3 regions of the Streptomyces sp. NPDC050549 genome follow, and region 2 is predicted to be linked to each of the others. Evidence: riboswitches for the same ligand, from Rfam matches in the RefSeq annotation. Region 2 holds a riboswitch; each other region holds the start of a gene.

What was found. A riboswitch is a leader RNA that binds a small molecule or an ion and turns the genes downstream of it on or off. The one in region 2 is predicted to bind cyclic di-AMP.
Positions count from the first base shown of each region.
Region 1: linked by a shared signal. The riboswitch ahead of AB0I51_RS45670 (M23 family metallopeptidase) and the one ahead of AB0I51_RS42905 (NlpC/P60 family protein) in region 2 are both predicted to bind cyclic di-AMP.
Region 3: linked by a shared signal. The riboswitch ahead of AB0I51_RS08815 (transglycosylase SLT domain-containing protein) and the one ahead of AB0I51_RS42905 (NlpC/P60 family protein) in region 2 are both predicted to bind cyclic di-AMP.

Region 1 covers NZ_JBFAJD010000067.1:2,382-12,766, reverse strand. The annotation lists gene AB0I51_RS45675 (GntR family transcriptional regulator) at 118-813, opposite strand; gene AB0I51_RS45670 (M23 family metallopeptidase) at 1,001-1,756, opposite strand; cyclic di-AMP (ydaO/yuaA leader) riboswitch at 1,770-1,933, opposite strand; gene AB0I51_RS45665 (pitrilysin family protein) at 2,134-3,522, opposite strand; gene AB0I51_RS45660 (pitrilysin family protein) at 3,519-4,883, opposite strand; gene AB0I51_RS45655 (DNA topoisomerase IV subunit A) at 5,217-7,673, shown strand; gene AB0I51_RS45650 (GTP-binding protein) at 7,690-8,829, opposite strand; gene AB0I51_RS45645 (DUF6082 family protein) at 9,154-9,705, shown strand; gene AB0I51_RS45640 (hypothetical protein) at 9,843-10,079, shown strand; gene AB0I51_RS45635 (hypothetical protein) at 10,198-10,385, opposite strand, start outside.
Region 2 covers NZ_JBFAJD010000051.1:44,690-55,074, forward strand. The annotation lists gene AB0I51_RS42870 (sugar ABC transporter substrate-binding protein) at 1-152, opposite strand, end outside; gene AB0I51_RS42875 (carbohydrate ABC transporter permease) at 198-1,148, opposite strand; gene AB0I51_RS42880 (sugar ABC transporter permease) at 1,151-2,077, opposite strand; gene AB0I51_RS42885 (LacI family DNA-binding transcriptional regulator) at 2,348-3,370, shown strand; gene gndA (NADP-dependent phosphogluconate dehydrogenase) at 3,425-4,894, opposite strand; gene AB0I51_RS42895 (endonuclease/exonuclease/phosphatase family protein) at 5,072-5,932, shown strand; gene AB0I51_RS42900 (hypothetical protein) at 5,939-6,403, opposite strand; gene AB0I51_RS42905 (NlpC/P60 family protein) at 6,610-8,346, opposite strand; cyclic di-AMP (ydaO/yuaA leader) riboswitch at 8,355-8,528, opposite strand; gene AB0I51_RS42910 (DUF1996 domain-containing protein) at 8,863-10,385, shown strand, end outside.
Region 3 covers NZ_JBFAJD010000004.1:182,906-193,290, forward strand. The annotation lists gene AB0I51_RS08795 (hypothetical protein) at 130-657, shown strand; gene AB0I51_RS08800 (polyprenyl synthetase family protein) at 664-1,674, opposite strand; partial or broken gene AB0I51_RS08805 (peptide MFS transporter) at 1,883-3,374, shown strand; gene AB0I51_RS08810 (CocE/NonD family hydrolase) at 3,391-5,385, shown strand; cyclic di-AMP (ydaO/yuaA leader) riboswitch at 5,617-5,818, shown strand; gene AB0I51_RS08815 (transglycosylase SLT domain-containing protein) at 5,824-6,291, shown strand; gene AB0I51_RS08820 (HAD family hydrolase) at 6,368-7,183, opposite strand; gene AB0I51_RS08825 (LacI family DNA-binding transcriptional regulator) at 7,290-8,318, opposite strand; gene AB0I51_RS08830 (carbohydrate ABC transporter permease) at 8,369-9,235, opposite strand; gene AB0I51_RS08835 (sugar ABC transporter permease) at 9,232-10,218, opposite strand; gene AB0I51_RS08840 (substrate-binding domain-containing protein) at 10,215-10,385, opposite strand, start outside.

The sequences.
Region 1 (10,385 bases), on a different contig from region 2:
TGTGCCGCAACCTCGAAGGGCTCGTCCGAATTACCGGGCGAGCCCTTCGCAATTCCATTTGCGGGCAGCAGAAATAATCCCCCGCGAATTACGCTCTCTTTGTATACGGCGCCCGTGTTAATGCCGGAGACCCGACATGTTTACGGGAGGTTGCGAAGTCCTCACACGGTCCGTGCCGTTCGCGCCGCCGGGAAAGCGCAGCCGGTGCGCGGTGCCCGCGCGCTCGGTGTGCAGGGCGGTGATCGCCCGCGCGCGCTCGGCGTCGCCGCGCGCCACTGCGTCCACGATCGCCCCGTGCTCCGCCCAGGACTCCACGGGGTTGGCCGGCGCGTCCACCACGTACATCCAGGCGATCTTGTGCCGCAGCTGGGTCAGCATCGAGGTCAGGGCGGGGCTTCCGGAGGCCTGGGCCAGCGTCTCGTGGAACCAGCTGCCCAAGGAGCGCAGATCCTCGCTGTTGCCCCTCCTGGCGCGCTCCTGGCCCAGCCTGACGAGGCCGCGGAGCACCTTGAGGTGGGCCTCGGTGCGCCGCTGGGCGGCCCGCGAGGCGCCGAGCGGCTCCAGCAGCATCCGCATCTCCAGCAGGTCGGCGGCCTCCTGCTCGGTCGGTTCCGCGACGCACGCGCCCGCGTGCCGCCGGGTCACCACGAACCCCTCCGCCTCCAGCGTGCGCAGGGCCTCCCGCACGGGGACGCGCGAGACGCCGTACCGGCGCGCGAGGAGTTCCTCCGTGAGCCGGCCGCCGCGCTCGTAGACACCGGCGACGATGTCGTCCCGGATCGCCGTGCATACCGAGTGCGCCGGAATACGCATGTCCGACCTCCGCCTTAATCCCCGTGAAACGTCGACGATTGACGTGTGTTCCGTGACTCTATTGCAATCAGCGGGAATTTCCGATGGCGGACCGGAATCCATGGATATTTTTTGGACAGAAGGGGTCCGGAAACGCCGAAAGCCCCGGCCTGCGGGCCGGGGCTCCGGGAAGTGCGGTAGTACCTCGTCAGACGTTGACGCCGTGCTTGCGGAGGTAGGCGACGGGGTCGACGTCGGAGCCGTACTCGGCGGTCGTGCGGGCCTCGAAGTGGAGGTGCGGTCCGGTGACGTTGCCGGTGGCCCCGGAGAGACCGATCTGCTGGCCCGGGGTGACCTTCTGGCCGACGGAGACACCGATGGACGACAGGTGGCCGTACATGGTGTACATGCCGTCGGCCATCCTGATCACGACTTCGTTGCCGTACGAGCCGCCCCAGCCGGCCTCGACGACGGTTCCGGAGCCCACCGCGTGGACGCTGGTACCGGTCGAGGCGTGGAAGTCGATGCCCGTGTGGGCGCCGGAGGACCACAGGGAGCCGCCGGTCTTGTAACCGGTGGACACATAGGAGTTGGCGACCGGCGCGACGAAGGTGTTGAGCCTCTTGCGCTCGGCCTCGCGGGCGGCGCGCGCCTGGGCCTCACGGGCCGCCTCGGCCTGGGCGGCGGCCTTGGCGCGGGCGGTCTCCTCGGCGAGCGTCTCGGCGGCGGCCTGCCTCTGGGCGACGGCCTGGGCGTCGATCTTCTCGGCCACGGAGTCGCCGATGGCGACGACGGGCGTGAGGCCGGTCTGTTCGGGGGCGGGCTCCGCGGCGAACGCCGGGGCGGCGGCCAGGGTGCCTACGACGCCGGAGGTGGCGAGAGCCGCGACACTCGCGGCGCGAACGGTGGTGCGGTGGGTCCGGCTCGGGCGACGGTGCTTCCCGGTGGCGCGGGTGAACGCCATGAAGTGGCTGGTCCTTTCCTTCCTTCTCGCCTACCGGGTTAGCTGACGGGTTCGGAGCAGGAAGGTCTCCTACGGACTCCCCCGCCACGCGCGCGGGCGTCCGATTCACCCCAGGGACTCATGTGGGTCCCCGGCTCCCCTGGCTCGCGCCGTACGGGGACTCGGCGATGACTGTCCGGTGCCGCGAGTGCGGCGCGGTGCCTGACGGACAGCCGGACCGACGCTAAGGGGGGCCACTTTCAATCCCCAAACGGATCACGGGTTTTGTTGCGCATGCCACAGGGCAGACGGGCAACCTCTCCCCCAATTCGGACAATAGGGAGCCCTGGTGACGCTTCAGTCACCAGGGCTCCCCCACGCGCGTGCCGCTACTGCGTCTACTCCGCCGGAACGACGGTCACTTCGCCGATGCCGAGGGCCTCGACGGGCTCCTTGATCTGCTCCGCGTCGCCGACGAGGATCGTCACCAGACGGTCCACCGGGAAGGCGTTGACGACCGCCGCGGTGGCCTCCACGGTGCCGGTCGCGGCGAGCTGCTGGTACAGCGTCGCCTGGTAGTCGTCGGGCAGGTGCTGCTCGACCTGGTCGGCCAGCGTGCTCGCCACGGCGGCGGCGGTCTCGTACTTGAGCGGCGCCACCCCGACGAGGTTCTGCACGGCGATGTCCCGCTCGGCGTCGGTGAGTCCGCCCTCGGCGAGCTTGCGCAGCACCGTCCACAGGTCGTCCAGGGCCGGACCCGTGTTCGGGGTGTCCACGGAGCCGCTGATGGCGAGCATCGACGCGCCCGTGCCGTCCGGTGCCGAGCGCAGCACCTGGCCGAACGCCCGCACACCGTAGGTGTAGCCCTTCTCCTCGCGCAGGACGCGGTCCAGGCGGGAGGTGAGGGTGCCGCCGAGGCAGTACGTGCCGAGCACCTGGGCCGGCCACACGCGGTCGTGCCGGTCGGCTCCGACGCGGCCGATGAGCAGCTGCGTCTGGACGGCGCCGGGCCGGTGCACGATCACGACCCGCCCGGTGTCGTCGGCGGTCACCGGCGGCACGGGGCGCGGCTGGCCGGCGGGGCCGGTCCATGAGCCAAGGGTGTCGGCCAGCAGCGCGTCCAGGTCGATGCCGGTGAGGTCACCGACGACCACGACGGTGGCGGTCGCGGGGCGGACATGCCGGTCGTAGAAGGCGCGTACGGCCCCGGAGTCGATCTTCTGGACGGTCTCCTCGGTCCCCTGGCGCGGGCGCGACATGCGCGCGCTCGCCGGGAACAGCTCCTTGGCGAGCTCCTTGGCCGCGCGGCGGGACGGGTTGGCCGTCTCGTGCGGGATCTCGTCGAGGCGGTTGCGGACCAGCCGCTCGACCTCGCTGTCGGCGAAGGCGGGCGCCCTGAGGGCGTCCGACAGCAGGCCGAGACCCTTGGCCAGGCGCGAGGCCGGGACCTCCAGGCTCAGCCGGATGCCGGGGTGGTCGGCGTGCGCGTCGAGGGTGGCGCCGGAGCGCTCCAGCTCGGCGGCGAACTCCTCGGCGGAGTGCTTGTCGGTGCCCTCGGAGAAGGCACGTGCGGTGATCGTGGCGACACCGTCCAGACCGGCCGGTTCGGCCTCCAGGGGCGCGTCGAGGAGCACCTCGACGGCGACGACCTGCTGGCCGGGGCGGTGGCAGCGCAGCACGGTCAGGCCGTTGCCGAGCGTCGCGCGCTCGGGCGCCGGGAAGGCCCACGGCCTGGCCTCGCCCGCCTGGGGCTGCGGGTGGAATTCCATCGTGGCGAGCTCGGTCACTTGGCCGCCTCCTCGTTCTCGTCGCCGGCCTCGGCCGCTGCTGCTTCGTCGTCGGCATCCTCGTCCGCGATCGGCTCGTAGACGAGCACCGCGCGGTTGTCGGGCCGCAGGCGCGCCTTGGCGACCTCCTGGACCTCCTCCGCCGTCACGTCCAGGACGCGCTGTACGGCGGTCAGGGCGAGCTGCGGGTCACCGAACAGGACGGCGTACCGGCACAGTTCGTCCGCGCGGCCCGCGACCGTGCCCAGCCGGTCCAGCCACTCGCGCTCCAACTGGGCCTGGGCGCGCTCCATTTCCTCGGCCGTGGGGCCCTCCGCGGCGAACCGGGCGAGCTCCTCGTCGATGGCGGCCTCGATGACGGGCACCTCGACGTCCCCGGACGTCTTGACGTCCAGCCACCCCAGGGAGGGTGCTCCGGCCAGCCGCAGCAGACCGAAGCCGGCGGCGACGGCCGTACGGTCGCGTCGTACGAGGCGGTTGTAGAGGAGCGAGGACTCGCCGCCGCCGAGGATGGTGAGGGCGAGGTCGGCCGCGTCGGACGCGCGCGTGCCGTCCTCCGGGAGCCGGTAGGCGCACATCAGGGCGCGGGCCGGGACCTCCTCCTCGACGATCTCGCGCAGTTCGCCGCCCATCGTGTCGGGCAGTGAGCCGTCACGGGGTGTGGGCTTGCCGTCGTGCGCAGCGATGGACCCGAAGTACTTCTCGATCCAGGCGAGCGTCTGCTCGGGGTCGATGTCGCCGACCACGGACAGCACGGCGTTGTTGGGCGCGTAGTAGGTGCGGAAGAACGCGCGCGCGTCCTCCAGGGTGGCCGCGTCCAGGTCCGCCATCGAGCCGATGGGCGTGTGGTGGTAGGGGTGGCCCTCCGGGTAGGCGAGGGCGGTCAGCTTCTCGAAGGCCGTCCCGTAGGGCACGTTGTCGTAGCGCTGGCGGCGCTCGTTCTTGACGACGTCCCGCTGGTTCTCCATCGACTCGTCGTCCAGAGCGGCGAGCAGGGAGCCCATGCGGTCGGCCTCCAGCCAGAGGGCGAGCTCCAACTGGTGGGTGGGCATGGTCTCGAAGTAGTTGGTGCGTTCGAAACTGGTGGTGCCGTTGAGCGAACCGCCCGCGCCCTGCACCAGTTCGAAGTGGCCGTTGCCCTTCACCTGTCCGGAGCCCTGGAACATCAGGTGCTCGAAGAGGTGAGCCAGGCCGGTACGCCCCTTGACCTCGTGGCGGGAACCGACGTCGTACCAGAGGCACACCGCCGCGACCGGGGTCAGGTGGTCCTCGGAGAGCACCACGCGCAGACCGTTGGCCAAACGGTGTTCGGTCGCTGTCAGACCGCCGGACCCTGCCTCGGCGGTGGCCGTGTGACCCATGGGCATGTACGTCCCTTCGATCGCGGATTCTCTGGCTGGAACCGCAGAAATCCTGCTCGTCCCGCCACTGTATGCAAGCGTGCGGACCGTCGGCGAAGTTCCCGGCGGACGTACGCCGAGAGCGAGATCGCGTAGCCTGCGGGCAGTCGCACACGTGGACCCACGCGGCAGCCGTCGGTGACGGAGCCGAGCGGCCAACGCCGGGTCCTGGTCCGCGTTGTCAGTGCCGCGGTCCACAATGGTTCACGTCAAGACCCCGTTCACGCTTCAGCAAGAGTGAGCCGAAGGGGAGCGACCCCCAGGCGAGCGACCAGAAAAGAGGAGCCGGCAGCGATGGCCCGCCGCAGCACGAAGACCCCGCCGCCCGACGACTCGTTCGAGGAGCGGATCCTCGACATCGACGTCGTCGACGAGATGCAGGGCTCCTACCTTGAGTACGCCTACTCGGTCATCTACTCCCGGGCCCTGCCGGACGCCCGGGACGGCCTGAAGCCGGTCCACCGCCGGATCGTCTACCAGATGGACGAGATGGGCCTTCGCCCCGACCGCGGCTATGTGAAGTGCGCGCGTGTCGTCGGCGAGGTCATGGGCAAGCTGCACCCGCACGGCGACGCCTCGATCTACGACGCCCTGGTGCGCATGGCCCAGCCCTTCTCCATGCGCGTCCCCCTGGCCGACGGCCACGGCAACTTCGGCTCGCTGGGCAACGACGACCCGCCCGCCGCCATGCGGTACACCGAGTGCCGGCCGTCCGAGGCCGCGAACCTGATGACCGAGTCGATCGACGAGGACACGGTCGACTTCGCCCCGAACTACGACGGCCAGGAGCGGGAGCCGGTGGCCCTGCCCGCCGCCTTCCCGAACCTCCTGGTGAACGGCTCGTCGGGCATCGCCGTCGGCATGGCCACCAACATGCCGCCGCACAACCTGGGCGAAGTCATCGCGGCGGCCCGCCATCTGATCCGCTATCCGAACGCGGACCTCGACACCCTGATGCGCCACGTCCCCGGCCCCGACCTGCCGACGGGCGGCCGGATCGTCGGCCTGAGCGGCATCCGGGACGCGTACGAGACGGGCCGCGGCACGTTCAAGATCCGCGCCACCGTCGCCGTGGACAACGTGACGGCGCGCCGCAAGGGCCTCGTCGTCACCGAACTCCCCTTCTCCGTGGGCCCGGAGAAAGTGATCGCCAAGATCAAGGACCTGGTCGGTGCGAAGAAGCTGCAGGGCATCGCCGACGTCAAGGACCTCACCGACCGCGCGCACGGCCTGCGCCTGGTCATCGAGATCAAGAACGGCTTCGTCCCGGAAGCGGTCCTGGAGCAGCTCTACAAACTGACGCCGATGGAGGAGTCCTTCGGCATCAACAACGTGGCGCTGGTGGACGGCCAGCCCCTCACGCTGGGCCTCAAGGAACTCCTGGAGGTCTATCTCGACCACCGCTTCGACGTCGTACGGCGGCGCAGCGAGTTCCGCCGCACCAAGCGGCGCGACCGCCTGCACCTGGTGGAGGGCCTGCTCACGGCGCTCGTCGACATCGACGAGGTCATCCGGATCATCCGCTCCAGCGACAACTCCGCGCAGGCGAAGCAGAGTCTGATGGAGCGCTTCTCCCTGTCGGACATCCAGACGCAGTACATCCTGGACACGCCGCTGCGCCGGCTCACCCGGTTCGACCGGATCGAGCTGGAGTCGGAGATGGAGCGCCTCACCGCGGAGATCGCCGAGCTGAGCCGCATCCTGGAGTCGGACACCGAGCTGCGCAAGCTGGTCTCGACCGAACTGGCCGCGGTGGCCAAGAAGTTCGGCACCGACCGGCGTACGGTCCTGCTGGAGTCGGCGGGCGCCCCCGACGCCACGGTGCCGCTCCAGGTGGCCGACGACCCGTGCCGTGTGCTGCTCTCCTCGACGGGTCTGCTGGCCCGCACGGCGAACGGCGAGCCCTTCCCGGAGGACGCCGAGGCCCGGCGCGTCAAGCACGACGTGATCGTCTCGGCGGTCCCGGCCACGGCCCGCGGCGAGCTGGGCGCGGTCACCTCGGCCGGCCGCCTGCTGCGCATCAACGTCGTCGACCTGCCCCAGCTCCCGGAGACGGCGTCCGCGCCGAACCTCTCCGGTGGCGCGCCGGTCTCGGAGTTCGTCTCCCTGGACGAGGGCGAGACGGTCGTCTGCCTGACCACCCTCGACGAGTCCTCCCCCGGCCTGGCCATCGGCACGGAGCAGGGCGTTGTCAAGCGCGTGGTCCCCGACTACCCCACGAACAAGGAGGAGTTGGAGGTCATCACGCTCAAGGACGGCGACCGGATCGTCGGCGCGATCGAATTGCGCACCGGCGAGGAGGACCTCGTCTTCATCACGGACGACGCCCAACTCCTGCGCTACCAGGCCTCCCAGGTGCGCCCGCAAGGCCGCCCGGCCGGCGGTATGGCGGGCATCAAGCTCACGGACGGCGCGAAGGTCATCTCGTTCGCGGCGGTCGACCCGGCCGTGGACGCGGTCGTCTTCACGGTCGCGGGCTCGCGCGGCACGCTGGACGACTCCGTCCAGACGACGGCCAAGCTGACCCCGTTCGACCAGTACCCCCGCAAGGGCCGTGCGACCGGCGGCGTCCGCTGCCAGCGCTTCCTGAAGGGCGAGGACTGCCTGTCCCTGGCCTGGGCGGGCGCCGTACCGGCCAGGGCCGCACAGCGGGACGGCACCCCGGCCGAACTCCCGGAGATGGACCCGCGCCGCGACGGCTCGGGCGTGTCCCTGCCGAAGACGGTGTCGGTGGTGGCGGGGCCGGTGTAGCCGGCGCCCTCGGGCCCTAGGGTTCCGAGTAGGGATCAAACTCCACCTCGGATTCCGGTTCCTGATCCTCCGGTTCTTGTACGTAACGCAGGACGCCCCACATGCCGTGCTCGTCGGCGTGTGGGGCGTCGCCGTCCTGGCACGCCTCCAACTCCTTGCCGAGCGCGGCCAGTTCGAGACCGGTGCCGATCAGCACGAGCTGCGTGAGCCGGGCGTCTCCGCTCGCCCAGGGCTCGGGATAGAACCGCAGGAACCGTCCTACGGCGTGCACGGCGTACCGGTTGCGGGGATCGTGGGCGCCGAAGTCGACGTACCCCTTGATCCGGTAGAGCCCCTCGGGCCTGCTGTCCAGGAACCCCATCAGCCCGCGCGGATCCATGGGCACGTCGGAGGCGAAGGAGAGGCTGTCGTAGGCGGTGTGCAGATGGCCCGCATGGTCGTGCTCGTCGCCGGTGTGCTCGTGCAGGTCGTCGAAGGTCAACTGCCCGACGCGCTCCTCGCTGGGCCTGCAGTCGAAGAGGAACTCCGGGTCGATACGGCCGTAGGTGGCGGGCACCACGGCGGCCCGGTCGGTGAGGGAGCTGACAAGTCCGAGGACGCGCGGGGCATCGGCTGCCGCCCGGTCGAGCTTGTTGACGACGACCAGGTCGGCGAGGGAGAGATGCCGGTCGATCTCGGGATGCTTCGCGCGGGTGTCGTCGAACTCGGCGGCGTCGACGACCTCGACGAGTCCGCCGTAGACGATCCCCGGGTGTTCGCTGGCGAGCAACATGCGCACCAGTTCCTCCGGTTCGGCGAGTCCGCTGGCCTCGATGACGATGACGTCGATACGGGTGGAGGGGTGGGCGAGCCGCTCCAGATAGACGTCGAGTTCACTGACGTCGACGGCGCAGCACAGACACCCGTTGCCGAGCGAGACGGTCGAGTCGCCGAGGGCCCCGGCCACGGCCAGCGCGTCGATCTCGATCGCCCCGAAGTCGTTGACGATGGCGCCGATACGGCTGCCTCCGCTGCGGTGCAGGAGGTGGTTGAGCAGGGTCGTCTTGCCGGAGCCGAGGAATCCGGCGAGGACGACGACGGGGATCTGCGGGGGGCTTGGAACCGGTGTCCCGCTTTCGCTCGGGCTCGGGTGTGCGCTCGGGTTCTGCGGGCTCAACGTGCGACCTCTTTCACGCCGACGCGTGCACCGGATCGCGGTCGGGTGCACGTACGGAGGTTGAATGCCGCCCCAGGATACGAGCCGGAAGAATCGCCGCGAAGTGAACGATTGTTAGCACGCCTTGCGGGGCACACGTTGGGGAAGGCGCCGGTTCGTGCGACCCTCGCTTCCCTCCGTGCGCCTCCTCTCCGCCTCCCTGCCGATCAGAGCCGCTCGGCACTCTGGGAGACGGCAAGCGCCGCCCATCGCTCGCCGGTCCCCGTCTTCACCAACCCGCACCCGACGGCCGGCGGACGGCCGCCTGATTCGGGGGTTGTTGACATGGCCACACGGAACAAGGGTGTACGAGGGCTGGGCACTGTGGCTGCGGGCTTGATGCTCGCCACCGCTACGTTGAACCTCGCCTCGCGTCAGCGACGACTCGAAGAGGCCCGCCTGCAGGTGCGGCGGTTGGAGCTTGAGGAACTGTCCGCGCGGCGACGGGCTCTGGCCCACCAACAGCGCATGCACTGGGAGTTGCTGTCCAAGGCCATCGACGACCCCGCTCTCGCCGAGGTGATCGATACCTATGACAGGGACATCCCGGCGGCCAAGAGGCGTCAGTACTTTTACGCCAACGCCTGGTACGCCAATCTGTACCACCTCTACCGCGCGGGGATCCTGGACCAGGAAGAGTTGTACGGGCATCTGCGCGAACTCTTCCAAAGCCCCGTCCTGCGGGAGTACTGGGAGGCCTCAAAGGGCACCCGCGCCTCGCTGAAGGGCGGGTCGGAAGAGGCCAAGATCGGACGCATGGTCGACGGCCTGCTCAAGGACCTGGACGAGGCCGACACGGACGAGTGGTGGGTGGTGGGCAACCCTCCCGGGCCGTGATCAGGACACCCTGTCGATGGTTCGAGCAGGGCGACACGAGCAGTTGGCCTTTTTTCAACTGGCCACGTGCGCACCACTCGCACCAGTAACGTGCTGCCGATCACTGTGTCAATCTCCCTGACTAAGGACCGGTATCTTTGAAAATTGTGCGCCGCATCGGTGTGCCGCCGAGCGTCCGTGGCAGTGCTACGGGAACCAGTTGCCCGGACGTGTTCGAACTGAGCGACGGTAATTTCGCCGTCATCGGTACCGAGGCCACCGAGGCTCTTGATCATGAGCTCCCCGCCGATGCCTCCCGTGCCGACTACGAGCGCATTGTCATCGTGAGCAGAGAGACCCTGATCCGCGCCAAGGCGGACATCCCCGACGCCTGAGTCACGAGAGCGCGTCCGCACCGGACTCGTCCCGTACACGCTTCGCCCAGCCGCGCACCACCACCGAGCGACTCGGGTACCTACCCGACGAGCAGTCCATCACCCCGTCACTGCTCGATCACCACCCATGAGGCCTGGCGCCAGAACGGCACCAGGCCGCACGCGTTCCTTGGGCCGCTGTCAGCTCATCAGCGGCACCGCCACCGGCGCCCCCACTGGTCGTCGCGTCCTGCTTGGCGTTGTCGGCCACCCACTCGCTGGAGGGCGAGTCCGCATCCCACACCTTGGCCGAGCCGTCGGCCTTCC
Region 2 (10,385 bases):
CCGCCCTTCTTGAGGGCCGCCTGAATGTCCGAGGCGGAGACAGCCTTGCTGCTGGAGCTGCTGTCGTCCGAACTGCCGCACGCCGTCGCCCCCAGGGAGAGGACGGAGAGGAGGGCGAGGCCGCGCAGCAGGCGGCCGGTGGTTCTGCGCATGGAGGTGCTTCCACTTCTTCGTGGGTGGGACTTCTTGAGGGTGGGTTATTCCTTGACGCTTCCGGCGGCGAGACCGGACTGCCAGTACTTCTGCAGCAGCAGGAACGCCGCGATCAGCGGCACGATGGTGAGCAGCGAACCGGTGATCACCAGGTTGAAGATCACGTCTCCGCCGATCGTCTGCGCCTGCGAGCTCCAGGCGCTCAGACCGAGGGTCAGCGGGTACCAGTTCGGATCCCTGAGCATGATCAGCGGGAGGAAGTAGTTGTTCCAGGTCGCGACCGTGGTGAACAGCAGCACGGTGACGACACCGGGGGCGAGCAGCGGCAGCGAGACCTGGAAGAAGGTGCGGATCTCACCGGCTCCGTCCATGCGGGCCGCTTCGAGGAGTTCGACGGGGATGGCCTCGGTGGCGAAGACCCACATCAGGTAGAGGCCGAACGGCGAGATCAGCGAGGGGATGATCACCGCCCACGGGGTGTCCGTCAGCCCGATCTTGCTGAACATCAGGAAGGTGGGCACCGCGAGGGCCGTGCCGGGGACGGCTACGGCGCCGATGACCACGGCGAAGATCGCGCGCTTCCCGGGGAAGTTGAACTTCGCCAGCGCGTAGCCGCCGAGGATCGCCAGGAAGGTGGCCCCGCCGGCGCCGAGCACGACGTAGAGCAGGGTGTTCAGCAGCCACCGGCCGAAGATGCCGTCGTGGTACGTGAACGTGTCATGGATGTTCGACCAGAGGGCGAAGCGGTGGGCGAACCACAGGCCGTTGGAGTCGGCGAGCCCCGACTGGGTCTTGGTGGCGCTGATGACCAGCCAGATCAGGGGCACCACGGTGTAGACCAGGATCAGACCGGTGAGCACGGTCAGCAGCACGCTGCGCTTGGGGCGACCGGGCGTGTGCTTCTTGCGGGGGGTGCGCAGCCGGGGCGCGCTCCGGGAGCCGCCGCCGGACGGTGCGGGCGCCGACGCCGAGGCGGTGGTGACGGGGGTGCTCATGGTCAGGCTCCCTTGCGCATGCCGCGAAGCTGCACGACATAGGCGATGACCATGGTGATCAGGCCCATGATGATCGCGACCGCCGCGGAGTAGTTGTGCTGCTGGCCGTTGAAGGACAGCGAGTACGTGTAGAAGTTCGGGGTGTAGTCCGTGGTGATGGCGTTGCGCGCGAGAGGCCGCAGGATGCTCGGCTCGTTGAAGAGCTGGAAGCTGCCGATGATCGAGAAGATCGTCGCGATGACCAGCGCACCGCGGATCGCGGGGAGCTTGATGGCGGTGATGACGCGGAACTGCCCGGCACCGTCGATCTCCGCGGCCTCGTACAGCGAGGTCGGGATGACCCGCAGCGCGGAGTAGAAGATCAGCATGTTGTAGCCGACGAACTCCCAGGTCACGATGTTGCCGATCGACGCCAGCACCAAGTGTGTGGAGAGCGGGTCGGGCAGCGTGACGCCGAAGGCGCTGTTGATGTCGCCCACCAGACCGAACTGGGTGCCGTACATGAAGCCCCACATCAGGGTGGCGACAACGGCGGGCACGGCGTACGGCAGGAAGATCGTGATCCGGAAGAAGTCCCGGCCGAAGAGCCGGCCGCTGTCCAGGGCGAGGGCCACGAACAGGGCGATGCCGAGCATGATCGGCACCTGGACCACCAGGAACAGCGAGACCCGCTCCAGCGAGGACCAGAACTGGTCGTCCTGGAATGCCTGCGTGTAGTTGTCCAGGCCGACGAAGTGGTTTCCGCCGATGAGCTGGTTGCGGTACAGGCTGAGATAGACCGAGTAGACGATCGGAGCCAGGAAGACGAAGGCGAAGACCACCGCGAAGGGGCCGATGAAACCCCACCCTGTCCAGGAACGGCGGTCCCGTTTGCCCGTTGGCCGGACCGGGGGCCGTGTCGTGGCCGCAGGGGGCTGAAGCGTCGTCATGTAGTTCCTCGCTCGTCCATCTCGGAACCGGCGTCACACGCCGTCGCGATGGTTGCGTAAACACCCAGGTCCGAGTGGGTCCCGGCCTGTTATGTTTACGTAAACATCTGATGGCGGCATGTCTACACTGCCCCAATGTCGGTGGTCAAGGGCCGTTTGGTGAAACGTGCCCCAGGCAATCGGATCGATAGGGGAAGGAGACGGGTGGACACAGCGCACGGTGCCTCGGCCGACACCGAGGAGCCCCGTAGACGCGGCGGGAAACGGGTGATGCGGCGCGCCCCGAGCGCGTCCATGGCCGATGTCGCACGCCTGGCCGGAGTCTCCTCGCAGACCGTCTCCCGGGTGTCCAACGGTTACGCGGGTGTGAACGAGGAGACCCGCCGGCAGGTCCTCGCCGCTATGAAGGAACTGGGCTACCGGCCCAACAGTGCCGCCCGCGCGCTCAAGCGGGGTGAGTTCCGCACCATCGGCGTGATCACGTTCAACCTCTCCACCACGGGCAACATGCGCACCCTGGAGGCGATCGCCACCTCCGCCGCGCACGAGGGCTACGCCGTCACGCTGCTCCCGGTCGCCGTCCCCACCCAGGACGAGGTGCGCGGCGCCTTCTCCCGGCTGGGCGAACTCGCCGTCGACGCCGTCATCGCGATCATGGAGGTCCACCTCCTCGACGCGGCGACCATCTCGCTGCCGCCCCACGTCCAGGTGGTCGTGGCCGACTCCGACGCGGGCGACCGCTACAGCGTGGTCGACACCGACCAGAACGGCGGGGCGCGCGCCGCCGTACGCCATCTCCTCGACCTCGGCCATCGCACCGTCTGGCACCTCGCCGGACCCGAGGAGTCCTTCGCCGCCCAGCGCCGCGCCGACGCCTGGCGCGCCGAACTCACCGACGCCGGACGGCCCGTACCCCCCGTCGTCCGCGGCGACTGGTCCGCCGAGTCCGGCTACCGCGTGGGCCTGGAACTCGCCCAACAGGCCGACTGCACGGCCGTGTTCGCGGCCAACGACCAGATGGCCCTGGGCCTGCTGCGGGCCCTGCACGAGCGCGGCCGGCGCATCCCCGAGGACGTCAGCGTGATCGGCTTCGACGACATCCCCGAGGCCGGCTCCTTCCTGCCGCCCCTGACCACCGTCCACCAGGACTTCGCCGAGGTCGGCCGCCTGTGCGTACAGGGCGTTCTGCGCCGGATGCGGGACCGGGGCGACCAGCACGGCACCACCCTGGTGCCGACCGAGCTCGTGGTGCGCGCGAGTACGGCGGCGCCCGCCCTCGCCGTGGACGAGTAGCGGGCGCGAGACTTTCCGGCCCGCCTCAACGGGCGGGCCGGGCACCGGAGTTGGTCAGGCGGTCGTCTCCGGGCGGCCGGGCCGGGACCAGTGGGTGTGGAAGGTGCCGGAGCGGTCGGTACGCCCGTAGGTGTGGGCGCCGAAGAAGTCGCGCTGGCCCTGGAGCAGGGCGGCCGGCAGCCGCTCGGCGCGCAGCGTGTCGTAGTGAGACAGCGCGGCGGAGAACGCCGGGACGGGGATACCGCGCCGGGCTGCGGAGGCGACGACCTCGCGCCAGGGGACCTGCGCGTCGCCGATCTCCCGCGCGAAGGTCTCCTCGCCCAGCAGGCTGACCAGACCGGGGTCGGCCGTGTAGGCGGCGCGGATCCGGTCGAGGAAGGAGGCGCGGATAATGCAGCCGCCGCGCCAGATCCCGGCGACCGCGGCGAGGTCGATCGACCAGCCGTACTCGGTGGCCGCGTCCTGGATCATCTTCCAGCCCTGGTCGTAGGCGATGACCTTGGAGGCGTACAGCGCCTGTTCCACCTGGGCGGTGAAGCGGTCGGCCTCGGTGCGGCTGAGCGGGGGAGTGGTGCCGCCGGGCAGTCCGCGGTAGGCCGCGCGCAGGTCCGCCTGGCTGGAGGAGGCGCGGGCGAAGGTGGCCTGGGCGATCGCGGTGACCGGCGAACCCAGTTCCAGCGCGGTCTGCACGGTCCAGCGCCCGGTGCCCTTCTGGCCCGCCGCGTCCTTGACGATGTCGACGAACGCCCCGCCGGTCTCCGCGTCCGTGTGGGCGAGGACCTCGGCGGTGATCTCGATCAGGTAGGAGCCGAGCCGTCCCTCGTTCCAGCGGCGGAAGATGTCCGCGATCTCGGCGGGAGAGTAACCCCCGACCTGGCGCAGCAGGTCGTAGGCCTCGGCGATCAGCTGCATGTCGGCGTACTCGATGCCGTTGTGCACCATCTTCACGAAGTGCCCGGCGCCGTCCGTGCCGATGTGCGTGGAGCAGGGCTCCCCGTCGACCTTCGCGCTGACGGACTCGAACATCGGGCCGAGCACGGCGTACGACTCCGCCGAGCCGCCGGGCATGATCGACGGCCCGTTGAGCGCGCCCTCCTCGCCGCCGGAGACCCCGGCGCCGACGAAGTGGAGGCCCTGTTCGCGCAGGGCGGCCTCGCGGCGGCGGGTGTCGGCGAAGTGTGCGTTGCCGCCGTCGATGATCATGTCGCCGGGCTCCATCAGCGCGGCGAACTCGTCGATCACGGCGTCGGTGGCCGGTCCGGCCTGCACCATGATCATCAGGCGGCGGGGGCGTTCGAGGGCGGCCACGAACTCCTGTGCCGTCTCGGCCGGGACGAAGGCACCCTCGTCGCCGTACTCCTTCATCAACTCGTGGGTCCGGTGCGGCGACCGGTTGTGGACGGCGACCGTGTAGCCGTTGCGGGCGAAGTTGCGGGCCAGATTGCGGCCCATCACCCCCAGGCCGGTGACGCCGATCTGCGCGGTGGCGTCGGCGGCTGGGCTGTTCGGTGCGGATGCGTTCATGGGGTGCCTGTTCTCCGAGTCGGTGACGTGGCGGGTCGGCGCGGGGCGCCCATGACCGCTGGTACGTGTGTGATTGCGGATTGACTCGAAATTCCGCGTGATTGGGAGCGATCTTGTGGACAGCCGCACGGCGTGTTCCGCCGGATGCGAAGATCGCTTCCCTGGGAGGGAGCGGCCATGGGTGACATACGGGTGACGTGTGCGACGTTCAACGTGCTGCACGGTCAGCTGATCCGGCCGGACGGCCACCCGGCCGCCGCCCGCCCCGGCGAGGCCTCGGCACCCCTCGCCGAAGCCGTCGCGTCCCTGGACGTCGACGTGCTGGCCCTCCAGGAGGTCGACCGCTTCCAGGAACGCTCCGGCCGCGTCGACCAGGCGGCGGTCGCCGCCGCCGCGATGGGTGCCCTCGATTGGCGCTACGCGACCGCGCTGCACAGCCGTTTCGTGCCGGGCCGGGGCTGGGTCAACGATCCGGCCGACCCCGCGCCGCGCGTCCACGGAACCGAGGCACCGGAGCCCGAAGTCCCGTCACAGGGCGTCGCGTTGCTGTCCCGGCTGCCGGTCCGCGAGTGGCGGGCCCTACGGCTCTCTCCGGGCCCGCTGGCCGTGCCGCTGAAGGTTGCCGGGCGGACCGCTCCAGTGCTGGCCCGCGATCAGCCCAGGGCCGCCCTGGCCGCCGTACTGGAAGGACCGCGCGGCCCGTTCACCGCGGTGGCCGTCCATCTCTCGTTCGTACCGGGCTGGAACATCGGCCAGCTGCTCACCGTCCGCCGCTGGATCGCCGATCTGCCCCAACCCCAGCTGTTGCTGGGCGACTTCAACCTGATCGGCGCGCTGCCCCGGGTCGCCCTCAACGCGACCGCGCGGCACAGCTGGCGGGGTCCGCGCCGCTGGGCGACCTACCCCTCGCACCGCCCGCGCGTCCAGCTCGACCACATCCTGGCGACGGGGCTCGACGCGGACGCGGTGGGGACGGCGCGCACTCCGCGGACGGCGATCTCGGACCACCGGCCGCTGGTGGTGGAGCTGTCGTTCTGAGCCGGTTCAGTTCCACAGGGGATAGGTCACGACGTGCGCGAACCTGTCCGGCCTCCCGGCGGTGTACGTGAGGCTGATCCGGCCGTACTGCCGTACCCCCGGATGCCGCTTCCACGTCTGCGCGTTGTCGAGCCGTACGACCACCGGATACGAGTGGAACTTGCCGGCCGCGCAATAGGGTTTGCAGTCGTTCACCCAGTTGACGCCCGTCGCCGTCGCGGAGTTGGCGTCCCAGTTGGTCCAACGCAGCGACGCCAGTCGGCTGTTGCCGTCGCCGCAGGCAAGCATGAAATTGGCGGGGCGCACCTCGGCACGCCAGAGGCAGTCGACCAGCACGGGGACCGCGGGCTGCCGCTGGGCGACCGGTTGCGCGCGCACCGTCGCCGGGGCCGCGGACGAGGTGCCCACGGCAGGTGCGAGCAGGGCAGCGGCACAGACCGTGACGAGTCCGACCATGGTGTGTTTGTACATGTCCGCTCCCGGCCGCCTGTTCGTACTGTCGCTCCGCACCCGCACCGGCGGTGGGCCCGCCCGGCGGGACACGGTCGTCGTCCGTCGTCTCGTTCGACGCTACGACCGTGTCCTGGGTTCCACCACTCGTACAGACCAACGACGCGGCCCGCCGGGAGTAGCGGGGCGTACGCGAGCGGGGCCGGGAATCCCCGGACCCGGGCGGTTCAGGCGGGCCGTACGGCGCCCCGAATGGCAGCCGAACCGGCGTAGAAGATCGACTCCTCGCGTATCGGCGTGCCCGGGCTCGGCGCGTGGATCATCAGGCCGTTGCCGGTGTAGAGGCCGACGTGGTCGATGCTGTCGTAGAAGAAGATCAGATCGCCGGCGCGGATGTCGGTGAGGGGGACGAGGGCGCCGGCGCCCGACTGTTCCTGGGCGGTGCGCGGGAGCATTACGCCCGCCGCCTTCCAGGCGGCCTGGGTGAGGCTGGAGCAGTCGTACGCGTCCGGTCCCGCCGCGCCCCACAGGCAGGGCCTGCCGATCTGTGCGCGGGCGAAGGCGAGCGCGGTGGCGGTTTTGCTTTGGGCGCCGGCGTCCGGTGCGGTGGGGGTGACGGCGGCGGGCGTCGAGCTCATGGCCGGGGCCGGGGGGAGTGTGACTTCCGGGGCCATGGCTGGAGGGGCGGGGGGTGCGAGTGTGGGGGCGACGGACGGGGCCGCAGCGAAGGAGACCTCGGGGGCGGGGGCGGTCGGCTGCCATTCCTGCTGCGGCGGGCGCCAGGAAGGTTCCGGTGCGGGCTGCCAGGCGGGCTGGGCCGAGGGCTGCTGGGGGATCAGAGGTATCTGCCCGGTGGACCAAGCGGGTTGCTCGGTAACTGCGGGCATCTGGCCTGTGGACCACGTCTCTTGCTCGGTCACCGCGGGCATCTGCCCTGTGGACCAGACCTGTTGCTCGGTCACTACGGGGAATTGGCCGGTGGACCACGGCGGTTGCTGGGTCACTGCGGGCATCTGCCCTGTGGACCACGTCTCTTGCTCGGTCACCATGGGCATCTGTCCGGTGGACCAGGTGGTCTCCGGGGCGGACCAGGTCGTCTCCGGGAGCGGCCAGGTGGCGCCCGTCGGCGCGGTCTCGGTGCGCGGTGCGCCGATGGCCGGGAGCAGGTCCAGGCTCGCGGTGAGCGGGTCGAAGGCCGGTACCGGGGCGGTCGCGAACTGCTGTGGTGCCACGACGCGCGCGGGCGGCACCTCGACGGCCGGGGCGGGCGGTACCGGCGGCAGGTCGAGGACGGTCGCCGGAGGCGTCTGCGACATCTGGGCCTGAGCCATCTGCGCGATCTGGGCGATCTGGGACATCTGCGCCTGAGGTGCCTGCGTCTGCGACATCTGCGGCATCACAGGAGACTGCTGCATCTGCTGCATCTGCTGCATCTGCTGCATCTGCTGCATCTGCTGTGCGGCGGGAGGCAGCGCGGCGATGGGTGCCGCGGTCAACTCCGATGCGGAGGCCATGAGTTGCAGGGCAGTGGGCTCTGGTGCGGCGGTGGTCCCCGCGGTCAGTTCGGCCATGGCGCGGCCGGGCTGCGCTTCGACTGCGCCGCCGGTGCTCTGGGGCTCGGGACGTCGTTCGGAGCGCTCGGGGCGGGACTCGGCCGGGCGGGCCGGGGTCCTGCCGGGCGGCAGGATCGCCGGCACGGTCGGGCCCAGTTGAGTGCGCGCGCGGTCGAACAGCTGCCGGGTGACGGCTTCGACAGCGGGATCGGAAGGCCGCGACGCGCCGGGGCGGGGGTTGACACGCTTGCGCGGCCCCCCGGACATCGCACGTGTGGCGTTGTAGTTTCCAGTGGCCGTCTCGGCCCTGTCGTAAAGGGAGTTGATCCGCCGCTGGACTTCGTCGCGGCTGGGTCGGTCGTCCACGGTGGGGCCACTGCCTCCGGTGCGCGTGCGTCGTTCTGCCGGCATGGCAGACGTGCTCCTTCCGCTTTGCGCCTACCGGGTTAGCTGTCGGGTTCGGGCGTCGATCACGGAAGGTTTGCCCTACGGTCCTTGCCCTGAAGGGCAGTTGGACCGATTCACCCCAAGTTCGGTTGGGTCCCCGGCTCCGGCTGCCGCGAGCGGCACGCCGGACTCGGCGCAAGCCGTGCGGCCCGGCGCCGATCGCCGGAGTAGGTCGTACGGCCTGAACGTCAACTTAGCCAACGTGTGTGCCTCGTGTGAAGGTTGAAGCGCGATATGTCCGATACGTATTTGTGACCTTTACCTCGCCCTGGTGTGTCGAGGGGTCAGGAGCCCGCCGGGGCGGGTGATCCATAAGAGGTCGCTATGAATTTCCGGGACGGTTGAACACACCGGGACCGGGCTCCGTATTGGGACGGGGGATTTCCATGCCGGGACGAGCCGGGCCGACCGATACGTGTAGGAGCAACTTCCTTGGCACGCAACACGCGCAGACGCCCCACAGGCGCACGACGCGCGACGATGGCAGCAGTCGCCCTGATGCTGGGCGGCGGAGGACTGGTGGCGGCGAACGTCTACGCGTCGGCGTCCGAAGGCGGTTGGGGCGGTGACTCCGCCCAGCAAGGGTCTCCGGACGCGGCATCGCGAGGCGCGACGATCGACTGCCCGGACATCGGCACCCAGTTGACGACGGTGCCCGACGAGGCGAAGGCCGACGTCGACAAGGAACTCGCGAATCTGGACCAGCAGATAACCGAGGCCTACCAGAAACTCCGGGACTCGACGGAGTCCATACGCCAGGACGCATCCTTCGCCGACAACGAGATCATGAATCCGCTGAAGGAGAAGCGCGCGGCGACCATCGGACGGATCGACGACGCCATCGCACGCGTCGGGGACCGCCCGGAAGGACTCGACGCGCTCGCCGGCTGCACCCTGATCGCGCCCACGAACGAGACCGGCGACCAGGGCGGCAACGGCGACGACCAGAGCGCCAGTGCCAGTGCCAGTGCCAGCGCTTCCGGCCAGGGCGGTCAGGGCCAGCAGCAGACCACCAACGGGCCGGTCGCCTCGGACTACGCGGACATCACCTCCGTACAGCCGAACGTGAACGCTCCGCAGGAGCAGGCGGGTGCCTCGGGCGGCACGTTCGTCACCGCCTGCGGGGTGAACGCGAACGGCCTGTTCAACTCCGACAACGTGATCGTCGCGCCCGGTGTCACCAATGGCGCCCACCACTTCCACGACTACATCGGCAACCAGTCCAACAACGCCTTCGCGAGCGACCAGGATCTGGCGAACGCCGACACGAGCTGCGAGAACCCGGGCGACAAGTCCACCTACTACTGGCCTGTGCTGCGCCTCCAGAACGGCAAGCAGGAGCGCGACGCGGACAAGCCCGGCGGCGGCACCGAGGGCAACTCGGGTGAGATCGTCACGGCCAAGCAGGTCACGCTGACCTTCGAGGGCAACCCGCAGAGCAAGGTCGTCGCGATGCCGCGCCTGCTGCGTATCATCACCGGCGACGCGAAGGCCTTCGTCAACGGCCCGGCCAACGCCAACGCCTCCTGGAGCTGCACCGGGTTCGAGGACCGGCAGCTCAAGGACAAGTACCCGCTGTGCCCGGCGGGCAGCGACGTCGTGCGCACCTTCAAGTTCCAGAGCTGCTGGGACGGCCGCAACATCGACAGCGCCAACCATCGCACCCACGTGGCCTTCGAGGCCGCCGACGGCGCCTGCCCGGACGGTTTCAAGGCCATCCCGCAGCTGGTGCAGCGGATCGTCTACGCCGTCGACGCGCCGAGCCTCCAGGACGGCGGCAGGACGTCCCCGCTGTTCGCGGTGGACTCCTTCCCCGAGCAGCAGCACAAGCCCGTCACCGACCACGGCGACTTCATCAACGTCTTCTCCGAGGGCCTGATGAACGACATGGTCACCTGCATCAACAGCGGTGAGAAGTGCGGCGCCGGCACGGACAACGACCCCGGATCGGGCGGCGGTTCGGGCTCCGGCGGCGGTACCGGCGGGGACAACGGCTCGGGTAC
Region 3 (10,385 bases), on a different contig from region 2:
GGCGGCACCTCCTCGAAACCCCTAGGGGAAGGGGCCGCCCGCACAGGGCAGTTGACCGACATCGAGTAGAAATCATCTTGAATCCGTACATATGGGTGGCAGCACACCGCATCGACCGAAGGGGTCGCCATGCATACCACCCAGCACCTCACCGGATACGCGGTCACGGGCGCCGCGATCCTGACCCTCACGCTCGCCGGATGCGGAAGCGGCGGCAGTGGAAGAAGCGGTGGCTCGGCCGGCACTCCGGCCGCGGTCACCACCGGGACGACCCTCATGACCGCCAAGGTCGACAAGGTGGGCACCGTCGTGACCGACAGCAAGGGGTACGTCCTCTACCGCTTCGACGCCGACTCGATCCACCCGACGAAGGTCACTTGCTACGGCACCTGCGCCGCGGCCTGGCCCGCCGCGACCGCCAAGGGCTCCGTCACGGTCAAGGGCATCGACAAGAAGCTCGTCTCGACGGTCAAGCGCTCCGACGGGACCTCACAGCTCACGCTGGCAGGCCGGCCCCTCTACCGGTACGCCAAGGACGACCAGCCCAGGGAGGCCTACGGCCAGGGCGTGGGCGGCACCTGGTGGGCGGTGACGCCCACCGGAGCGAAGGCCACGGCCGCCACCTCCTCCGGCAGCACGGGAGGGAGCGGCTACTGAACGGGCTCAGCCCGCGCGGTGCACCACCGCGTCGCACATCTCCAGGAGGGCGACCTTGGCGTCGCACTCGGGAAGCGGGGCGAGGGCCGCGCGGGCGTCCTCCGCGTAGCGGACGGTATCGCGGCGGGCCTGCTCCAGGGCCGGGTGGTCACGGAGCCGGGAGATGGCCTCGGCGAGGCGGGCGTCGTCCGTGAGGTCGGAGTCGAGGAGTTCACACAGGGCGATGTCCTCGGCGAGACCGAGGCGGTCCGCCCGCTCCCTCAGCCGTAGCACCGGCAGGGTGGGGATGCCCTCGCGCAGGTCCGTGCCGGGGGTCTTGCCGGACTCGTGGCCGTCGGAGGCGATGTCCAGGACGTCGTCGGCGAGCTGGAAGGCGACGCCGAGCCGCTCGCCGTACTGGGTGAGGACGTCGACCACGGTCTCGTCACAGCCGGACATCATCGCGCCGAACCGGCAGGCGACCGCGACCAGGGAGCCGGTCTTGCCGCCGAGCACGTCGAGGTAGTGCTCGACCGGGTCGCGCCCGTCGGACGGGCCTGCGGTCTCCAGGATCTGGCCGGTGACCAGGCGTTCGAACGCCTCGGCCTGCACCCGCACCGCCTCCGGCCCGAGGTCGGCCAGGGTGTGCGACGCGCGCGCGAAGAGGAAGTCGCCGGTGAGGACCGCGACCGAGTTGCCCCAGCGGGTGTTGGCGCTCTCCACACCCCGGCGCACGGCCGCCTCGTCCATGACGTCGTCGTGGTAGAGCGTGGCGAGATGGGTCAGCTCGACGACGACCGCCGAGGGGACGACCCCCGGCGCATAGGGATCGCCGAACTGTGCGGCGAGCATCACGAGGAGCGGCCTGAACCGCTTCCCGCCCGCGCGCACGAGATGCTGGGCGGCCTCCGTGATGAAGGGCACCTCGCTCTTGGTGGCTTCGAGCAGACCCTCCTCGACTGCCGCCATTCCGGCCTGGACATCGGCTTCCAGAGCCTGGTCCCGCACGCTCAGCCCGAACGGCCCGACGACGGTCACGAGGGGTCTCCTGTCTGCTGGTGTCCCTGGGCGGTCACACGGATTGTCGATAGGTCGCTGCCATCACTCAAGTCAGCGTATCCGGTCGGCTTTCGATCACCCATGCCGCCCACCCCGTCCACCCCGGGCGGTATCGGATCACGACCGGTATGTTTTTGATCACCTGATAAGAACGGATATTTATCGATTTAGGTGGGAGCAGTGGATCGTGTCCCGCACCGCCCTTGAGGCCGAGCCCGCCGACCTGCCGCCTCCCGTGGACGGCCACGCCTTCTTCGGCCAGCCGAAGGGGCTGCTCACGCTCTCCGGTCTTGAGGTCTGGGAGCGTTTCTCGTTCCTGGGCATGCAGGCCGTCCTCGTCCTGTACTTCGCGGATACCGTCGCGCACGGCGGCATGGGCATGTCGTCCGGAACGGCCGCATCCGTATCCGCAGCCTACGGAACGCTGGTCCATCTCGTCTCGGTCGCGGGCGGCTGGCTCGCCGGCCGCATCCTCGGCTCGTACCGCGCGGTGCTCTGGGGCGGTGTCCTGATCGCCTGCGGGCACTACGCGACGGCGGTCCCCACGGCCACCATGACCTGGGCCGGCCTCGGCCTCATCAGCGCGGGCACCGGCCTGCTCAAGCCCAACGTGGCCACCATGGTCGGCAAGCTCTACCGCACCGACGACGACCGCCGTGACTCCGGTTTCGCGCTCTACTACATGGCGATCAACATCGGCGCCTTCGCGGGCCCGCTGATCACCGGCCGGCTCGGCGACCACGAGGGCTGGCACTGGGGCTTCTCGGCCGCCGCGATCGGCATGACCTTCGGCCTGATCCAGTACGTCGCCGGACGGGGTCACCTCGCCGGCCGCCGGGTTCGCACTCGCACCGGACGCGCTGCGCCGCGCGGTGCGGCTGATCGCCGCAGGAATCCTGGCGGCCGCCGTGCTCGCGACCGGCCCGGCAGTCGCCGGACGGCTGACGATGGGCCGCTTCGTCGACCTGCTCACGGTCGTCTCGGTCGTCGCGCCCGTCGTGTACTTCGCGGTGATGTTCACGAGCCCGCGCGTGACCCCCGAGGAACGTGGGCGGCTGCACCCGTACATCGTGCTGTTCCTGGCCTCCACCGTCTTCAACTTCATCCTCTTCCAGGCCTATTCGACGATGATGCTGCTGGCCGCGTCGAACGCCGAGACGACCATCCTGGGCTTCGACTTCCCCGCGAGCTGGTACGCAAGCGCGCTCGGCACCTTCGAGGTCGGGCTCGCGCCCGTGGTCGCCGCGCTCTGGGTCCGCATGGGCCGCGGCCAGCCGCACGCCTCCAACAAGATCGCGATCGGCGTCGTCCTGGGCGGCCTGTCGTTCCTGCTGATGGTGCTGCCGACCGCCGGGCACGCGAACGACGACTACCTGATGTCGGCCTGGTGGATCGTCGGCTCGTACTTCCTGCTCGGCCTCGGCGACATCCTCCTGGAGACCTCCGGCATGCCGGCCACCACCAAGCTCGCCCCGGCCTCCTTCTCCAGCCAGACCATGTCCCTCTGGTTCCTGTCCCTCGCGCTCGCGAACGGCATCCAGGCCCAGACGGTGAAGCTCTACGACGACGTCTCCAAGCCGGCGTACTTCGGCGTCAACGGCGCGATCGCGGTGGCCGCGGGCCTCGCCGTGATGGCCTCCGCGCCCTGGCTGCGCCGCACCATGCACCCGGTCCACTGAACCCAGGGGTCCCCTCATGCGCATCCGTACGTCCTTCCCCCACGAGACGGCCCACGAGGACATCCGCATCCCGATGTCCGACGGGACACGGCTCTACGCGCGCGTCTGGCGCCCGCTGACGGACGAACCCGTACCGGCGCTCCTGGAATACCTCCCGTACCGCCTGACCGACTGGACGGCGCCACGTGACGCCCAGCGCCACCCCTGGTACGCGGGCCACGGTTACGCCTCCGTCCGGGTCGACGTGCGCGGCCACGGCAACAGCGAGGGCGCGCCCGGCGACGAGTACGACGCGCAGGAACTCGCCGACGGCGTCGAGGTCGTCGACTGGCTTGCCGCGCAGCCCTGGTGCACCGGCAAGGTGGGCATGTTCGGCATCTCCTGGGGCGGCTTCAACTCCCTCCAGATCGCCGCCCTCGCCCCGGAGCCGCTGAAGGCGATCGTCACCGTCTGTTCGACCGACGACCGCTACGACAACGACGTTCACTACATGGGCGGTTCGGCCCTCGCCGTCGACCTGCACGCCTGGGCGGCCACCATGCTGGCCTTCGTCGCCCGCCCGCCGGACCCCGAGTACGCGGGCCTGATCTGGCGCGACATGTGGCTCAAGCGCCTGGAGCGGATCGATCCGTTCATCCACACCTGGCTGGCCCACCAGCTCCGCGACGACTACTGGAAGCACGGCAGCATCTGCGAGGACTACGGCGCGATCCGGGCCGCCGTCCTGACGGTGGGCGGCTGGCACGACCCGTACCGCGACACGGTCCTGCGGCTCGTCGAACACCTCCCGCCGGAGCGGGTACGCGGCCTGATCGGGCCGTGGTCCCATCAGTACCCGGACCGAGGTCTGCCGCCCGGCCCCGCGATCGGCTTCCTCCAGGAGACGCTGCGGTGGTGGGACCACTGGCTGAAGGGCATCGACACCGGAATCATGGGAGAGCCTCCGCTGCGGGCCTACGTCAGCGACTCGCATCCTCCGGCCACGGTCTACGACACCCTGCCGGGCCGTTGGGTCGGCGAACCCGCGTGGCCCTCGCCGCACGTGAAGACGACGACGTACGGCCTCCGGGGTGCGCCCGTTCCGGTCCGCTCCCCCATGCACACCGGTGTGGACGCGGGCCGTTTCTTCCCGTGCGGGAACGACGCCGATCTGCCGCCGGACCAGCGGGACGAGGACGCGCGGTCGGCGTGCTTCGAGTTCGAGGTGCCGGCCGAGACGTGGGTGCTGGGGCGGCCGAGGGTGCGGCTGCGGCTGACGAGCGAGGTGGAGCGCGGGCAGGTCGTCGCCCGGCTGTGCGATGTCGCCCCGGACGGTTCCTCGACGCTGGTCACCCGGGGTGTGCTCAACCTGTCGGCTCGGCACGGGCGGGACCGGGCGGTGCCGTGGACTGCGGGTGCCGCGGAGGACGTGACCTTCGAACTGAACGGCATCGGGCACGCGTTCCCGCCGGGCCATCGCATCCGGCTCGCGGTGTCGTCGGCGTACTGGCCGTGGATCTGGCCGCAGCCGGAGTCGGGGGCGGGGTTCACGCTGGATCCGGAGGGGAGTGCGCTGGAACTTCCGGTACGGGAGCAGGAGTTGGGTTCCGCTGTTCGGTTCGACGAGCCCGAGGAGGCCGCGCCCATCGGGGTCAACCACCCGGCCACGCTGGACGAGCCGCGGCCCGAGCGGCTGGTGGTGCGGGATGTCGCGAAGGGTGAGTGGCGACTGGAGGTGGATCCCCGGTACGGCGGCACGCGTGTGTATCCGGACGGGCTCGAGTTCACCGAGGACGCGCTGGAGACGTACACGATCGACGAGTCGGATCCGCTGTCCGCCCGTACGCGGTCCGACTGGACGATCCGGCTGCATCGGCCGGAGCTGGGATGGGACACGACCGTGCGGACGCGGTCGGAGATCACGTGCGACGAAACGGACTTTATTACCTCGAACGAGGTGATCTGCACCGAGGGCAGCGAAGTGATCTTTCACCGTACTTGGGAGAAAAGGATTCCGAGAACCGCCAGTTGAGGATGAATGCCCGATTTGCCGCTCTTAATCCTGCCGTGAGTTGGGTCACGTATTTCTGTGCGTGACCCGCGTCCCGGTTCGTTCGTGTTTCCCCTTGCGGAGATTGACAGTTGAACCTTGGCTCACGCAAAGGATCAAGTGCCCCATACGTCTCAGACCAAGGTCAATAGGGGTTAGGTGTGATTCCGCCACTTGTTCCGGACATGTGCTCTCGCATAGTTTCCCGGCCTGTCGAGCGGAACGCCGAATCCTGCCGCCGCCCGGCATCCCAGTCACGAACTTCTCGCACGGCAGGAGCGGGGGACCCAGGTAAGTCGCCGGACCGGTCGCTGCGACCGGGACGGCTTGGGGTTAAGTCACGTCCGTGAGGGCGCGGCCGGGCACCTCCCAGCCCGAACCCGACAGCTCACCTCGCAGGCGACGGAGAGGAACCTCGTCATGCCTGCATCCGCTCAGTCCCGCCGCGCCCGACTCGTCCGTACCCTCGCCGTCGCCGGCACCGGTGCCGCGATCCTCGCCCTGCCGATCGTCGGTGCGAGCACCGCGTCGGCCGCCACGACCTCGTCGACCACGGTTGCCGGGTACCCCAACACCCTTGACGGGTGGATCCGCGAGTCGCTCGCGATCATGGCGCAGAAGGGGATTCCGGGGACGTACAACGGGATCTACCGCAACGTGATCCGCGAGTCTTCCGGCAACCCCTACGCGATCAACAACTGGGACTCCAACGCGGCGGCGGGTACTCCGTCGAAGGGGCTTCTCCAGGTGATCGACCCGACGTTCAACGCGTATCACGTTGCCGGGACTTCGTTCGACCCGTACGACCCGGTCGCGAACATCACGGCTGCCTGCAACTACGCGGCGGCGGTGTACGGGTCCATCGACAACGTTTACGGGGCTTACTAGAAACGTTGGATCAGCCACGACGGGTTGTGTTTTGAGTGCAGCGCCGTCGTGGCTGGTCGCGCAGTTCCCCGCGCCCCTAAAAGACTTCGCCGAGGAGTCTTTCCAGGACCACGGCGATGCCGTCGTCCTCGTTCGACCTCGTCACCTCGTCCGCCACCGCCTTGAGTTCGGGGTGGGCGTTGGCCATGGCCACCCCGTGGGCCGCCCAGTCGAACATCGGGATGTCGTTCGGCATGTCGCCGAAGGCGATGGTGTCGGAGGGGTGCAGCCCCAGGTGTCGGGCGGCGAGGGCCAGGCCCGTCGCCTTGGTGATGCCGAGTGGCTGGAGTTCGACGGTGCCGGGGCCCGACATGGTGACCGAGGCCAGAGAACCGACCACCGAGCGCGCCGTGGACGCCAATTCGTCGTCCTCCAGGGCGGGGTGACGGAGCAGCACCTTGCTGATCGGTTCGGACCACAGGTCGTCGCGCCTGCCGACCCGTACGGCGGGGAGCGTGGGGTGCGGCATCAGGTAGCCGGGCTCGATGAGGGTGAGGCCGTCCACTCCGTCCTGGTCGACCGCCGCGTACACCTGGCCCACCTCTGCCTCGATCTTGCCGAGCGCGGTCTCCGCCAACTCCCGGTCCAGGGTGACCGACCAGAGCAGACGGTCCGCGCCGGCGTCGTACAACTGCGCGCCCTGTCCGCACACCGCGAGCCCCCTGCTGCCGAGGTCTTCGAGGAGCGGTCGCACCCTCGGGGCGGGCCGGCCGGTGACGACCAGGTGCCGGGCGCCGGCCGCCGCGGCCCTCGCGAGTGCGGTGCGGGACCGGTCGGAGAGTGTGTCGTCGCCGCGCAGCAGCGTTCCGTCCAGGTCGGTGGCGATCAGTGCATATGCGAGGGGTGCGGCCATGATCAGAGAATACGGATGGAACGCCCCACCGACTCGACACGAACCGGACGGCTGCTGCCTTCACATACGTTGACCCGAGTTCCGGTTGGTTTGACAGTTACGGCGGTCATGCCGAGTCCCGGATCACCAGTTCGGTGGGCAGGATCACGCCCGCCGTGTCCTCTCCGGCGATCTGGGCCAGGAGCATCCGGACCATTTCGGCGCTGATGCGGTCGTAGGGCTGGCGCATGGTGGTGAGGGCCGGGGTGATGGCGGTGGCCGCCGCCGAGTCGTCGAAGCCTCCGACAGCGATGTCATCCGGGACCGAACGGCCGGATTGCTGAAGGGTGTTGACGACTCCGAGGGCCATGAGGTCGGAGGCCACGAACACCGCGTCTATGTCGGGGGCCCGGGTGAGGAGTCGGCGGGCCGCTTCCTCGCCTCCCGTGCGGCGGTAGTCGCCCTCGACGACGAGGGTCGGGTCGTGCGGGAGGCCCGCCTCGGTGAGGACGTCCCGGTAGCCGGCCAGGCGGTCGGGTCCGCCCGGCGCGTCGAGCGGGCCGGTGACCATGGCGATGCGGCGTCTGCCCCGGGAGATGAGGTGGCGGACCATCTCCTGGGCGCCGTCGCGGTCGGCGGCGGCCACATAGCTGTACTTGGAGGCGGGGCCGAGCGGTTTGCCACAGGCCACCAACGGGATGCCGGCGTCGCGGAGTTCGGCCGCGACCGGGTCGCCGCTGTGGTTGGAGACCAGGAGGACGCCGTCCACGTGGCCCGAGGTGATGTATCTCGTGAGGCGGCGGCGGTCGTCCCTGGAGGAGGCCAGCATCAGGAGCAGGGGGATGTCGTGGCGGGCCAGGTGTTCGGTGCAACCCCGCAGCAGGACATTGAAGTTGGGGTCCTCGAAGAACTTCTCCTGCGGCTCGGTGAGGAGGAACGCCACCGAGTCCGACCGTCCGGTGCTCAGGGAGCGGGCGTGCCGGTTGACGACGTAGCCCGTCTTCCTGATCGCCGTCTCCACGGCGGTGCGGGCGGCCGGTGAGACGTAGTGGCCGCCGTTGAGGAAACGGGAGACGGTCCCCCGGGAGACGCCTGCCTCCCGGGCCACGTCGTGGATGGTGGGCGGTTTGCGGCGTCCGTTCGGACTGGTGGTCATGGTCCTCGTTCTGCGGGTTCAGTGGGGGGAGTTGGTGCTCGGTGCCTGCCTCACGCCTTGACCGAGCCGCTCAGCAGGTCCAGGGACCAGAAGCGCTGGATCACCAGGAAGAGCGCGATCAGCGGCAGGATCGCGAGGAAGCAGCCCATGATGACCAAGGTGTAGAGGGCGGGTTGGGAGGCGCCCTGGTTGAGCAGGGTGTAAAGGCCCAGCGTGATCGGGAACTTGGTGTCGTCCGCGAGCATCACGTACGGCAGCAGGAAGTTGTTCCAGATGCCGACGAACTGGAACAGGAACACCGTGATGAGCCCCGGCATCATCATCGGCACCGCGATCCGCGAGAAGATCCGCCACTCGCTCGCGCCGTCCATGCGGGCGGCTTCGAGGAGTTCGGCGGGCACCGAGGCCGCCGCGTAGATACGGACGAGGTAGACGCCGTAGGGGGAGAGGATCGACGGGAGGAGCATCGACCAGTACGAGTCGGCCAGGCCCAGCTTCGACAGGAGCAGGTACTGCGGGACGGTCAGCACGATGCTCGGGACGAGGACGCCGGCGAGCATCAGCTTGAAGACGAACTCCCGGCCGCGGAAGGCGAATCGGCCCAGCGCGTAACCGCCGGCGGCCGAGACCGCGGCCGACAGCAGGGCGCCGCCGCCCGCGTAGAAGAGGGAGTTGACCATCCACTGCCAGTAGATGCCGTTCCGGTAGGAGCTCAACTCCTTGAAGTTGTCGAGGAATCCGGTGCCGGGGGCGAAGGTGAAGGTGGAGAAGAGCTCGCCGTGGCCCTTGCTGGCCGCGATGACCACCCAGGCCACGGGGATCAGGCAGTACAGCGAGCCGAGGATCAGCACCAGGGTCGGCACCCACGCGGTGCGCTTGGGCCTGGTGTCGGCGGCGGTGAGGGTGAGGGGGGTCATGCCCGGTCCTCCCGGGTGTAGCGGTCGGAGACGCGCAGCAGGGTGAAGGAGAGCGCGAAGGTCGCCAGGGCCAGCACCACCGCGGTGGCGGAGGCGCCGTAGATGTCCGACCTGAGGAACGCGGCGTCGTAGATGGCCATCAGCGGACTCCAGGAACTGGAGAGGCCGTTGGTCAGCGGCTTGAGCGCCATGGGCTCGGTGAAGACCTGGAGCGTGGCGATGACCGAGAAGAAGAAGGTGAGCACGAGGGAGGGCAGCACGATCGGGATCTTGATCCGCAGGGCGATCTTCAGGTCGGAGGCGCCGTCGATGCGGGCGGCCTCGTAGATCTCCTGCGGGATCGAGCGCAGGGCCGTGTAGATCACGATCATGTTGAAGCCGGTGCCGCCCCACACCGCGATGTTCGCGAAGGACAGGTACAGGTTGCCGCCGTCGAACAGGTCCGGCTGCGGGAGGTTGAACTCGCGCAGCAGGTAGTAGAAGGGGCTGACCGTCGGGAGGTACAGGAAGCCCCACATCAGGGCGGCGATGATGCCGGGGACGGCGTACGGCAGGAAGATCGCGAGCCGGGCGAACTTGGCGCTGCGCGCCTGCGGGGTGTCCAGCATCAGCGCGAAGACCAGGGCGAGACCGAGCATCGTGGGGATGACGATCAGGCCGTAGCCGAAGGCGCGCAGGACACTGTGGCCGAACTCGGAGTCCTCGAAGACGGCGGTGTAGTTGCCGATGCCGTTCCACACCTGTTCGCGGGCGCCCTTGCCGAGGCCGATGCCCTTGACCTGGACCTTGTGGAGACTGAGCCACACCGCGTACCCGATCGGTACGACGGTGAAGGCGGCGAACAGGAGCAGGGCCGGTACGAGGAACCAGTACGGCGCGCTGCGGCCACGACGGCGGAGGCGGCGGGGGCGGACGGTGGTGGCGGTGCCGTCCGCCAAGGGCCCGGCCGTCAGGTCGGAGCCCTTGAGCGGAGTGCTGGTCATGCCTCGGTCACCTTGAAGCCCTGCTTCTTCATGTCGGTGAAGGTCGCCGACTGCATGGTGGCGAGCGCGGTGTCGAACTGGGCCGCCTTCTTCGCCTTGGTGGCGTTGCCGAACGCGTCGTTGAAGGTGTCGTAGGCGACCTGGACGTTCGGGCCCCAGGCGGAGGC